3 regions of the Virgibacillus sp. L01 genome follow, and region 3 is predicted to be linked to each of the others. Evidence: riboswitches for the same ligand, from Rfam matches in the RefSeq annotation. Region 3 holds a riboswitch; each other region holds the start of a gene.
What was found. Region 3 has a riboswitch for thiamine pyrophosphate ahead of ACTWQM_RS16220 (ABC transporter substrate-binding protein). Riboswitches for the same ligand answer to the same signal wherever they lie in the genome.
Positions count from the first base shown of each region.

Region 1: another riboswitch for thiamine pyrophosphate. It lies ahead of ACTWQM_RS13290 (YkoF family thiamine/hydroxymethylpyrimidine-binding protein); the one in region 3 lies ahead of ACTWQM_RS16220 (ABC transporter substrate-binding protein).
Region 2: another riboswitch for thiamine pyrophosphate. It lies ahead of thiW (energy coupling factor transporter S component ThiW); the one in region 3 lies ahead of ACTWQM_RS16220 (ABC transporter substrate-binding protein).

Region 1 covers NZ_JBQQCP010000006.1:253,600-257,840, reverse strand. Annotated here, with positions in the region: gene ACTWQM_RS13305 (hypothetical protein) at 1-457, shown strand, start outside; gene ACTWQM_RS13300 (HD-GYP domain-containing protein) at 617-1,261, shown strand; gene ACTWQM_RS13295 (DUF192 domain-containing protein) at 1,629-1,961, shown strand; TPP riboswitch at 2,089-2,196, shown strand; gene ACTWQM_RS13290 (YkoF family thiamine/hydroxymethylpyrimidine-binding protein) at 2,295-2,903, shown strand; gene ACTWQM_RS13285 (ECF transporter S component) at 2,896-3,474, shown strand; gene ACTWQM_RS13280 (ABC transporter ATP-binding protein) at 3,471-4,241, shown strand, end outside.
Region 2 covers NZ_JBQQCP010000005.1:195,828-200,068, forward strand. Annotated here, with positions in the region: gene ACTWQM_RS11510 (phosphotransferase family protein) at 1-812, opposite strand, end outside; gene ACTWQM_RS11515 (DUF1801 domain-containing protein) at 1,116-1,469, shown strand; TPP riboswitch at 1,559-1,674, shown strand; gene thiW (energy coupling factor transporter S component ThiW) at 1,762-2,253, shown strand; TPP riboswitch at 2,255-2,358, shown strand; gene tenA (thiaminase II) at 2,425-3,114, shown strand; gene thiD (bifunctional hydroxymethylpyrimidine kinase/phosphomethylpyrimidine kinase) at 3,111-3,914, shown strand; gene thiM (hydroxyethylthiazole kinase) at 3,915-4,241, shown strand, end outside.
Region 3 covers NZ_JBQQCP010000009.1:103,204-107,444, forward strand. Annotated here, with positions in the region: gene ACTWQM_RS16205 (ABC transporter ATP-binding protein) at 1-542, opposite strand, end outside; gene ACTWQM_RS16210 (ABC transporter permease) at 544-1,308, opposite strand; gene ACTWQM_RS16215 (thiamine-binding protein) at 1,308-1,598, opposite strand; gene ACTWQM_RS16220 (ABC transporter substrate-binding protein) at 1,609-2,592, opposite strand; TPP riboswitch at 2,724-2,834, opposite strand; gene mscL (large-conductance mechanosensitive channel protein MscL) at 2,889-3,323, opposite strand; gene ACTWQM_RS16230 (MurR/RpiR family transcriptional regulator) at 3,572-4,241, shown strand, end outside.

The DNA of each region.
Region 1 (4,241 bases), on a different contig from region 3:
AACAGAACTTGATTTTCCTAGGGAAAGATATGAAACAACAATTGAACTTTCAGATGAACTCCTTAATGTTTATAGACAATATGCTCAAACACTTGACGATAACTTGTTAAAAGGACTGAAGCCAATTGAGGTTTTTAAGCTACATTATCATGCAGAATATAAGGAAAATGAAAATGTCCAGTATGCTCTATATATTAAAGGTAAAAAGCGGGGCACACCAGATAAAGACACCTATTTTAACGACCCATTCTTTGCGACAGATGAAACGATGAAGCAAAATGCGAGGATTCTCTATCAAAAACTATTAGAAGTGAAAACCTTTGAGGAAATATATCTATCGGATGAAGAGGTGATAATTAGTTTTGAATTTGATGGACTCACTGACAATCCAATGTTCAGATTAATTAAAAATAAAGAACTAGATGTGTGGAAGGTCGGTTGGATGCCGATGCAATAAGGGAATTCTCATAATGGTCATACATTAAAACATGAATAACCGGTATTAGGTAAAAATTCCTAGTACCGCTTTTTATTGATTTCATATATAATATTTTCTAAGTATTACTACAATTAATTGAATATTAGCTATACTATATTTACTGCAAAGGCGGATTTTATGAAGCGTACTCCAGAATCACTTTTTGAAAATATAGCTCAGGACAATGAAGTACTGCAAATATTCAGGCACCACTCTATGCGTGTGATGTATTTATCATCGATGCTGGCCAAAAAAATTGGCGTTTATGATGATGATTTAAGAGTCGGGGCTTTCCTGCATGATATCGGTAAAATCGGAGTTGCCAAAGAAATATTGTTAAAACCCGGCAAGCTCAATACGATTGAAAAAACAGTAGTAGAAAGTCATTGTCATATTGGGAACGTTATTGTTCGGAAGGAACTTGGGAAGACACGTACAGCGGAGTTTGTCAGAGATCATCATGAAAACTGGGATGGCACTGGATATCCACGCCGTTTAGTAGGTGAGGAAATTTCTGTACAGGGACGGATTATTCGAGTATGTGATTCTTTTGATACAATGACCTATGATTTACGGAATTATAAATCAGCTAAAATGTCCTACCATGAAGCTTTTCAAGAATTAAAAAGATGTTCATGGACACAGTTTGATGGAAATTTAGTAGAAACTTTTATTTCTTTATTAATTGAATTAGAACTTCCTGAATCCTGGTATGATACATATAATTCAACATTTATCGAAAAAATATATAATAAAATTGAACATCCGGAAGATATTTTATAACCGAATTTGAGCTGATGGGCAACTTGGTGCACTTTCTTAATCGACGTTAGGTGTTGTGTTGATTGGATGGGAATCTGTTTATTTTCCGCAGGTTCTACACAAATTCTCATCCAATTAGGGTTTGGCTGGTTCCGGGTGCTGTTCTGTTGATTCCACGTGTTCTTCTGTTGATTCCTCATGATATTCCTACAGCATATCTAACATATAAATAATTAACGGGCCTAACAATACAACGAACATTGCTGGAAAGATAAACAGCATCATTGGAAAAACTATTTTAACGGGGTTTGCAAACCTTCAAATCAGTCCGTTTGAACTATATAAAGAACAATTAAATCACTATAATGAACAAAAGGAAATAAGAGGAGTGGAAGCTTTGGAAATCAGTTTACCGTTTGAGATAAAGATAGCTGATAGTTATTGGGCAAGATTAAAAGGACTTTTGTTTCATAAGAAGCCTTTTACGAATGAAGGTCTTTTAATTACACGGTGTAAATCCGTTCACATGTTTTTCATGCGGTTTCCCATTGATGTAGTATTTCTTGATCATTCAAATAACGTAGTGAGAACAATCCCGAATTTAAAACCATGGAAAGTAGTCCCGCCAGTACCGAATGCTGATTCAGCACTTGAGTTGCCTGTTGGTACGATAGTGAAGAATCACATTACAGAAGGAGATACTATAAAGTTAAGTCCATGAACCTCTAGAGTCGACTTTCACAGTTGGCTCTTTTTTTATTCTATTAGAAGAAACAATCAAGCATCACTCTCCCTCTTTACAATTAAACAGATCCTAGTTAAGATAAAGATAGAAAAACTGCATATCAACCTTTCACTAGGGGAGCTGTTAAATTCAGCTGAGAAGAACTGTTTTGTTCTGACCCTTTGCACCCGAACTAGGTAATACTAGCGTGGGGAAGTGTGGTCGAAGCGTGTATATTTTATTTTGACAATACATACTAACAGACTGCATTCCACGGGGATGCAGTTTTTTGTTTATATTTTAACTACAAACAACAAGGAGGAATTTTGTATGACAAATCAGCATTGTTCAACTTCAGGTATTGCAGGTTGCAGCTTTTCGATTCATCCAATGAGCGACAATTTTATCGAGGTTATTACAACGGCACTCAAAAATGTGGACACCTCAAAAGTTTGGATGGAGACAGACGATGTGACAACAACAGTTAGAGGAAGGTTACCCCATGTTTTTGACGTAACAAAGGCTATTTTTATTCATGCAGCGAGAACCGGTGAGCACGTTGCATTCGAAGGGACCTATTCACTGGGTTGCCCAGGTGACTCAGCAGGAGATGTTTATTTGGCAGAAGATGATGTTACCGTAAATCACGTACAGGTGAAAGACATTAAACAATCCGTTGCGGCTAAGTTTTCTTTATACCCACTTGGTGGCGGGAACTATATGGATGTAATTATGGAACAAATTGAAGCGATGAAAGAACATGTTGATGTTTCGCATGCGCATTATGCCACTAGACTTGATGGTGAATCTATTAAAATATTCGATGGATTGGAACAAGTTTTTAATGCAACGGTTGATGGAGGGTCGAGTCATACCGTAATGACAGTATCTGTATCAGCTAATAGCCCATCCCACAAAGGAGGAGACAAGGATGAGTAATTGGCGCTTCAAGGAAATAGTCGTCATGTCCGCACTTGCTGTTGTATTCGGGGTTGTCTATCTAGCTTTTCTCCCGGTTGGAAAGGTACTTGTTGGCTTTTTCGGACCAATTGGATATGATCTGATATTTGGAATCTGGTTTATTGTTTCAATTATTGCAGCCTACATTATTCGTAAACCGGGAGCTGCCTTTATGTCTGAAACGATTGCAGCTATGGTCGAAGTTTTACTCGGTAGTGCAGTTGGTCCAATGTTAATTATATCCGGGATGATTCAAGGGCTAGGAGCAGAGTCGGCATTTGCGATGACACGCTGGAAGAATTATTCGACATGGGTGCTAATGGCTTCAGGTGCTGGTGCAGCTATTTTTAGTTTTGTATATGGCTACTTCATAAGCGGGTTCGCAGCACTCTCCACACCTTATGTTACAGGCATGTTTGTTGCACGAATCATAAGCGGAGCGCTAATCGCTGGGTTACTTGGAAAAGCATTGAGCGATAGTTTAGCACAAACAGGTGTCTTATCCAGTTATGCTTTGGGCAAAGAACATCGAAAGAAACGAGCAGTATGAGCAATAGCTTACTAAGTGTTGAGCAGCTGTCCTTACGTTTTGAAACGCATTTGGATCAAGACACCTTATCAAATGTCAGCTTCGAATTAAACAAAAGCGAAACACTTCTATTGTTAGGTCCAAGCGGATGTGGAAAAAGTACGTTAACATTTTGTTTAAACGGTTTATACCCGCGCGAACTGGATGGAACAATGACTGGAAATATTTTTATCAATGGTAAGAATACGGCAGACTATAAACCTGGTGAGCTTAGTCGCCATGTAGGTGTTGTATTTCAAGACCCAGAAACACAGTTCTGTATGCTTACTGTTGAAGATGAAATTGCATTTGGCCTGGAAAATATCCACGTTCCTCATCACCAGATGGAGGACAAGATAGACAGGGCATTGTCGCTTGTTAATTTGGCAACCTATAAGAAGTCAACTATCGCTTCCCTTTCTGGGGGACAAAAGCAAAAACTGGCCTTAGCTTGCATTCTGGTAATGGAACCTGAATTACTTATTTTAGATGAACCTACAGCTAATTTGGATCCGGTTGCAACAAGGGAATTAATAGAAACTATTCAAACCCTTAAGCTGCAAAACGAATTTGCGATTATAGTCATTGAACACCAACTTGATGGGTGGATGGATTTGTTCGACCGCAGTCTTTTACTTAACAGATCTGGAGAGGTTTTCTATGATGGCTCACTGCGGACTGGGATTAAAGAAATTTTACCAACAATGAATGATCAAGGAATCTGGCTGCCAAAGGTTACACAATATGTG
Region 2 (4,241 bases), on a different contig from region 3:
CCAACTAGCATATCGGTCAAAGAAAGCAAATCCCAATACCGATTATAGGTAAAATCCGAACCTGCCTGTTGCTGATATGCCTTCAGAAAACCATCTGCTGTTTTAACACCATATAGCATGGCCAGGTTCACTCTGCAATGCCCGACATCAACTCCGCGAGGGCCTCTGCAGCCATTGACCCAATCTACCACCCCACTAACTAAGCCTTCATTCCATAATACATTGGCTGGATGATAGTCTCGGTGAATGAAGCAATCTGTCGTTTTTGGTCGAGGTCCTGCTAAAATCTTAATAGCACTTTCCCATGTTTTCGGCTCCTTTGACCAGCTCGGTACCTCAAACGTTGATAAGTCATTGTAGCTATAATGCTGATATGGAAATCCACTCGCTTCGACTGCATGAATTTTCACAAGCCCCTTTGCCAAGCCGGTAAGCCACTCATTCATATTGGCAGGTTGCAATTCTACAGCACCTTCAAGTTTCGTCATGAGAATCGCTGGAATTCCACATTTTTCTCCAGTTTCATCGGAGGCGACAACTTGAGGAGTGGTAACGCCTGTTTTAGCAGCCATAAGCAAACTCTCCTTTTCATGCAAAACCAAATCCGGTTCTTCTTCAAGCCATTCCTTATTATCAAACTGCCTGATAACATATTGTTTTACTGACTGATCCACCTGTATTGTGATGCTATGTAATGTGGATGAGGTACTTCCTTTCAGTCGACTAACCGATTCCACCACTGCATTCGAATCGACATTATCTACTACCCATTCAATAATTCTACTCGACAAATGTTCGTTATTATGTTCCAAAAAAATCCACCCCAGTTCTAATATAAATTTAATTTTAATACATCTACTCTGGAATTAAAGGGATTTAGTATCATTTTGGTGAAAATATACAATGACGAGTATCATGAAGTTGTAATGTCAAAGATTAGCGGAAACCAAAGCCCTTATTTGACAAAAACATCCCTTTTTCCTTAGATATATGTGAAATAAGGTATCTGATGACCGCATATTACAGGAAAAGCATTTTTTTGCAGAAATAGCGTATCCTGTGTCCGATTATTACTGTAATGTAAGAACAATAATATAAAAGGAGAGTCAAAAAGCATGGAACCAATCCAAACTAAAGAAGTAGATCAATTCATTGAAAATTTAAATGGGCATACAAAGGAAATTATCGAAAAATTACGGGAGGTTATTTTCCAAACGTCTCCCAATATAACTGAAGAAATGAAATGGGGAAAGCCATGTTATATTGAGAATGGTCTTGTATGCTATCTCCAGACTGCCAAGAATCATGTTAATCTAGGTTTCTACTTCGGTGCCACACTTAAGGATAAGGATAACCTGCTTGAAGGAACTGGCAAAAAAATGCGTCATATCAGAGTAAAACAACTCGACGATATTCAACCCCAAAAATTTTCTGCATTAATTAAGGAAGCCATTGAATTGGAAACATGATTTTTTTCATTACATTCATGAACATGAAATAAACCATGACAAAAGTGATTTCTTTTGTTATCCTTAAATTGTAAACATAATATTTTAAAAATTACTACTAGGGGTGCCCAAAATCGTGGGCTGAGAGGAAAGCACGTATTAGCTTTCTGACTCTTACGGACCTGATCTGGTTAATACCAGCGGAGGGAAGTAGACTGACGATATACTTACTTATATCAGCTATTTCAAGCCAGGTCCATTAATGGATCTGGCTTTTTTCGTACGCGCCCCTTTCACGGAAAGGAGGATTTGATTGAACCGAACACGATTACTTACGACAATGGCAGTCTTTGTGGCAATAGGTACATTGGGTGCACAGTTACTTTGGTTTCCAGCAGGCGTGGCAAAAGCCTATCCCGTCCAGCATGCCGTCAATGTTATGGCCGCAGTGACACTTGGGCCTGGTCCTGCGGTCGGTATTGCATTTATGATTGGCCTGCTCCGCAACATGCTTGGACTTGGTACGTTGCTGGCGTTTCCCGGCGGCATGATTGGAGCATTTCTAGCTGGATACTTGTTTCAGAAGACTCATAGAAAAGCCATGGCTGCTGTGGGAGAAGCAATTGGTACCGGGGTCATCGGAGCACTTTTTGCTGTTCCCTTTGCAAAGCTATTGATGGGTAGTTCAGCTGGTGCTTTGTTCTTTATACCGTCGTTTCTTATTAGCAGTGTTACTGGAGCATTGATAGGCTGGTTTGTTATTTCACGGGTTAATCAGGAAAGACTAGTTCAAAATAAAATATAGGAAAAACTACTAGGGGTGCTGTACTGGCTGAGAAACGGAAATATTCCTTGTCCCTTGGAACCTGATCTGGATAATGCCTGCGCAGGGAAGTAGTTGAGGTCCGCTATCTATACCTCTACTAATCTACTTTTATCCCCCCTAGTAGCTTCCTAAATCATTGGAGGCTTTGTTATGTCATTCACACAACAATTAAGAGATGAGAACCAAGATATTTTTCAAGCAATATTTAATCACCCTTTTGTCGCTGGTATTGGAAAAAAAGATGTCCCAAACGGATCAATTGCGCATTATATTAAGGCAGATTTTGAATATTTAAATGCATTTATGCGAATTTATGGAATTGCACTTTCCAAATCTGACAAGCGCGAGGACATCCGCTTCTTCGGGGAACAAATCCAATTTGTTTTAAATAGTGAAAACCACCCACATCATAACTTTTGCGACCATATAGGGATTGGCTACGAGGAGCTGCAAGGTCACCCGCTTCCGCCAACTGCTGATCATTACATTAAGCATATGATGTATCACGCGCAAATGGGCAGTGTCGCTGAAACCATTGGTGCACTGCTCCCTTGCCCCTGGACATATTTGGAAATCGGCTATGCGTTAATGAACAAATATAAACCAGAAACGGATCATCCATTTTATCCATGGATCAGCTTTTATGCTGATGAACGATTTGGCAAAATAGTGATGGAAATGCGAAACCGCTTGGATGAATTTGCTGAACATGCTTCATTGGATGAGCAGAAAAAGATAAAAGAAGCATTTCGTAAAAGCTGCCAATTAGAACTGTCCTTTTGGGAAATGGCCTATACTTGTGAAGAGTGGCCAATAAACGAGTTGGTGGTTGGCAAATGAAAAGCATTCCATGCGCACTTACAATCGCTGGTACTGACCCCAGTGGTGGAGCCGGAATACAAGCAGACTTAAAAACCTTTCAGGAACTGAAGACTTACGGTATGTCTGTCATTACATCCGTTGTTGCCCAAAATACAACAGGTGTCCAGAATGTGCACCATCTCCCTGTTGAAATGATTGAACAACAATTGGATTCTGTTATGACCGATATCCCCTTTCAGGCATTTAAGACAGGAATGATCGCCAACGTTGACATGATGCAGGCTATTGCTCAAAAGATTAATGGTTTAAACATCCCTTTTGTTATGGATCCGGTAATGGTCGCAACAAGTGGCGATCCATTAATCGCAAGCGATGCCAGGGATTATTTACGTAAGAAACTATTACCAATGACATCGTTAGTAACACCTAATATCCCTGAGGCAGAAGATATTACAGGTGAAAAAATCGAAACACTGGACGACATGAAAAAGGCTGCAAAACAAATAGTTCATGAATTTGGAGCAGGTGCGTCATTGGTTAAAGGTGGCCATCTGCAAGGTGAAGCAATCGATTTTTTATATGACGGCAGTTCGTTACACACTTTTTCAACCAAACGAATTGATACAAAAAATACACACGGAACCGGCTGTACTTATTCAGCAGCCATTACAGCCTACTTAAGCCAAGGAGATTCTTTACCAGAGGCCGTTAAAAAAGCAAAAGATTACGTAACTGCTGCAATCCGTCATTCATTTTCACTCGGTCATGGAAGTGGGCCGACAAATCATTGGGCACAACCCATTGAAAGGGTGAGGTAAATGAACAAAGATATTATTCAAAAAGTAAGAGATCAAAGTCCGTTGATTCATCATCTGACAAATCAAGTTGTGATGAATTTTACCGCAAATGGCTTGTTATCCTTTGGCGGAACCCCAGTCATGGCTAAAGCTGAAGAGGAAGCGAACGACATGGCGTCCATTGCAGATGGCGTACTTTTAAACATCGGGACCATAACAGCACAGGAAATCCCAGCAATGATCACAGCAGGAAAAACAGCTAATGAAACAGGAATACCAGTGGTTCTTGATCCTGTTGGTGTCGCAGCAACGCCATTTCGGACATCTGTTGTAAAAGAAATTTTAAAT
Region 3 (4,241 bases):
ATTGACCGCTTATTTTCCTGCCAGATGGACATGAGCCATTTCTGCATTTCCAATCGGGTAAACTCATCCAGTGCGGAAAAGGGCTCATCCAGACAGATAAGGGGCTGCGGACTTAGCAAACTTCGTACAAACGCAACACGTTGTTTCATTCCGCCTGATAATTCATGTGGATACGCATTTTCATACCCTTGCAATCCAGCGCGTACAATTAATTCCAGCGCCCTTTTTTCATCATGTTTGCCAACGATTTCGCCACCAAGCAAGACATTTTTTAATACCGTGCGCCAAGGCATGAGTGACGGAGATTGCGGGGTATAGCTGATTGATCCCTTCTGACCATTTATCTGTTTATCCTCCAGAAAAATTTCTCCTGAATCAGGCAGACGAATCCCGCCAATCAAATGAAATAATGTACTTTTCCCACTTCCGGATGGGCCTAAAATGGAAACGAACTCTCCGTCATTAACGATGAAATTAACATCCTGCAAAACATTATGATCTCCGTATGATTTTGTTATATCGTTTACGGTTAAATTGCCCATATCAATTTCCTTCTCCTTTTGGCTTCCATTTAATCAGGCTTTTTTCGATCAAAATAATGATTGCAAAAAATAATAAACTAAGAACCATTACAAGAAAAATAGATACGAAAACACGATCAGTCCTGAATGAAGACGATGCTAATGTCATATACACGCCGATCCCTTTACTCGCACCAAGCCATTCAGATATGACGGCTCCCATGACACTATACGTTGCTGAAATTTTCAGCCCAGCAAATACGTATGGTAATGCATTCGGCCATTCCAGTTTCCAAAATATCTGCTTCTTGTTTGCACCAGCCATTTGCATATAATGCTTCAGGTCGCGGTCCGTTTGCCTGAATCCATCCAAGGCTGACACTGCAATAGGAAAAAAACAGACCAGCGTAATCACAATAATCTTGGGCAGCATATCAAAACCAAACCATATAACGAGCAGTGGCGCCAGAACAATAATTGGTATATTTTGCGAAATAATAATTAATGGATACAACGCTTCCCGAAGCTGTGGTACAAGATGCAGACTAATCGCAATCAGAATTCCCACACTGCTGCCAATTAAAAATCCAATAATCGTTAATTGAACGGTTGAGAAGATATGATGCTGGTAAGATGCCCAACCTTCAACACCTGTTTGGAAAATTTGCGAGGGCGCTGGCAGCAGCCAGCCAGGTATCTCGAATAACTTACTGGAAGCCTCCCAAATAATGAATAAAAGGAGGATAACCGTAACAGGTTTCCATCCTTTTTTCATAAATTTTTTCATCAACGATATTTCTCCGTCAATTTATCCATCGATGCACCACTTGGATTATAGAGTATTTTCACTTGTGATATAATGCTGACGCTCCCGAGTTCAACCATTCTTTCGTTCATTTTTTCAATAACTGCAAATAGCTCGGTTAGCTTCCCTTCCATTGTTGTCTCCAAAGGATGGACCTCATATTTCACTCCAGCTTGTTCAATCACCTCTATCGCAGCGTCTACATATGGAATGACATCTTCCCCATTTTTTGTCTTGGGGATAATTTGAATACTTACTAATGAATTGTTCATATTCCCACTCCTATTCTGGCAAAAATTCGTTGGTAAACGCTTCTTTCGCTTTTAATTTACTTTCAAGAAGTCCATTATCATACATCCAGCTAGAATAATTCTCCCAAACCTCCTGCTTTTGAACTCCCCACTTTTCTGCGTCATCCTGATATTTTGGTGATAGCCATTTCTGACTTTTCTTAACAAGCTCCGGATCAAGGTCTGGAACAGCGTCGATGAGAATTTCTGCTGCTTCACCTGGATTATCTATGGCAAACTTATACCCTTTTGAAACCGCCGCTAAAAATTTCTCAGCCTTTTCTGGATTGTCAGAGATCATTTTTTCGTTCGTTGTAAGGACAGGTGTATAGTAATCAAGCTTTCTGGAGTAATCGGTTAAATAAATCATATTTAATTCCTCCCCGCGCATTTCTGCTTCGACTCCAGTCCAGCCATAGTAAATCCAAGCAAAATCAATATCCCGCTTCACCGCTGTGAAGAAATCTGTATTGCCCATATTGACAATATCTACTTTCTCAACATCGGCATTTTCCTGCTTCATAAGTGATGAAAGAACCGCTTTTTCAACCGGTGCACCCCACCCGCCATATGTTTTTCCTTCAAAATCTTTTGGTGATGTAATTTGTTTGTCTTTTGGTGAAGCAAATCCGGATGTATTATGCTGGATAACCGCTGCAATCGATACGATGGGAATATCCTGAATACGTGCTTCTGTAACAGCTTCCTGTGCACTGACACCGAAGTCAGCTTTTCCTGATGCTACAAGCTGGTCAGACCCTGCCTCACCTGGCATCATAATTTCTACATCTAACCCTTCATCGGCAAAATATCCTTTTTCCTGGGCAACATATAGCCCTGTGTGATTCGTATTGGGGGTCCAATCGAGCACTACTTTAGCTTGTTCTGTCTCCTGACTTTTATCGTCAGTTCCTCCTGCGTCGTTACATGCTGTTAGTAAAACGGCTATAAAAACTACGAGTAACCATTTTCTCATTTCCCATCTCCCTTTCTCTTTTTTTGTTCACTTCTGGAAGTATGATTGGTATTGGAAACGATAGGAATTATCCATAAAAGTCCAAAAAAATAACGCCAGGTTAGTCCCTGAGCGCATTCCGAACAATATTACTATTGTTTTACTTTGTTCCCTACGCTGGTCTCAACCAAATCAGGTTCCAAGGGTCAGCATCTATCGGATGCAATCTCAACCAGCATAAACTGGTCCCCCTACAACTTATTATTCAATTAATCTATCAAATTCACTATGCCACAGCTTACTGTATTTTTCAAGTTTTATCTTTTCTTCGACTGTGATGAAATATTAATTGTGATCTTCTTTTTCTGTTCTGGCGTTAGCTTATCCTCTTTTTTCAAAAGGTCACGTATCTCTTTGAGCAATTCAGCTTTTTCATCAGGTTTTGTTTCTTTTTCCTGCTCCTTCTCACCTCTAAACTTTGCTATGATGCGAATGAAAATGAAGATGGACACCGCAATAACGATAAAATCAAAAACCGACTGGATGAACTCGCCATACAATACATCTGCTTTTCTGACGGTATACTTTAAATTTGTGAAATCAACACCACTTACTAAGATCCCTGCTAGTGGCATCATAATATTTTCAACAAGTGACGTTACTATTTTTCCAAAGGCTGTCCCGATAATCACAGCAACAGCCAAGTCTAATACGTTTCCTTTTAATGCGAATGCTTTAAAATCTGACCACAAAATTAATCACCCTTTTTATTAGGCTTGTACTAATTTTATGTATGAAAACGGATGTTTAGCACTTTTATCAGTTATAACTTAAGTTCCTACGCAATCAGTTAATTTTTTAATAATTCCCAAGATTACATATTGAGAAAATTCTATAATTATGGTATGTTAACTATAATAATAAAGGAATTACTTCTTATTTATTAAAATTAAAAGCAAATCCTTCATTTTAATAGATGACAAACTTACGGAGAATTAACATGGAGAATCTGTACAAGAAAATCAAGGAACATCAATCGACTTTTTCAAAAAGCTTTAAAAAAATAGCATCCTATATTTACAGTGATCCATCTATTTTCGCAATGAACTCAGCTCAGGAAGCAGGCAAAAAAATAGGTGTCAGCGAAACAACGATCATTCGTTTTGCGCGTACACTTGGATATGATGGCTATAAATCTTTACAGCAGGTATACCAACAACGCATTTTTGAAAAAAGCAGTTTGTCTGATTTCAGAAACAGAAAGGTATCCAATCATTCGGAAGATAATACTGTTAAAAACCTAATGTTCAATGATATACGTACAATTCAGACAGTAATCGAGCAAATTTCGGAAACGGACTTAGACCAAACCGTTACAAAGCTGTTATCTGCTGAGAACATCTATATTTCAGGTATCCGATCATCCTACGCGTTAGCAAGCTGGTTTACCTATGCCCTAAATATTGTGGTCGGCAATGTACGGCAGCATACACCTGATGATGATATTTTGGTTCAGCTAAGTGAATTGCATGAAAATAGTGTATTTGTTGCTTTTTCATTCCATAGGTATGGGGTTAACACGATAAGACTTGCTGAATTGGCCAAAAAACAAGGTGCAACAATTATTGCTTTTACAGATAACCCTTATTCGCCCATTACCGAGTATTCAG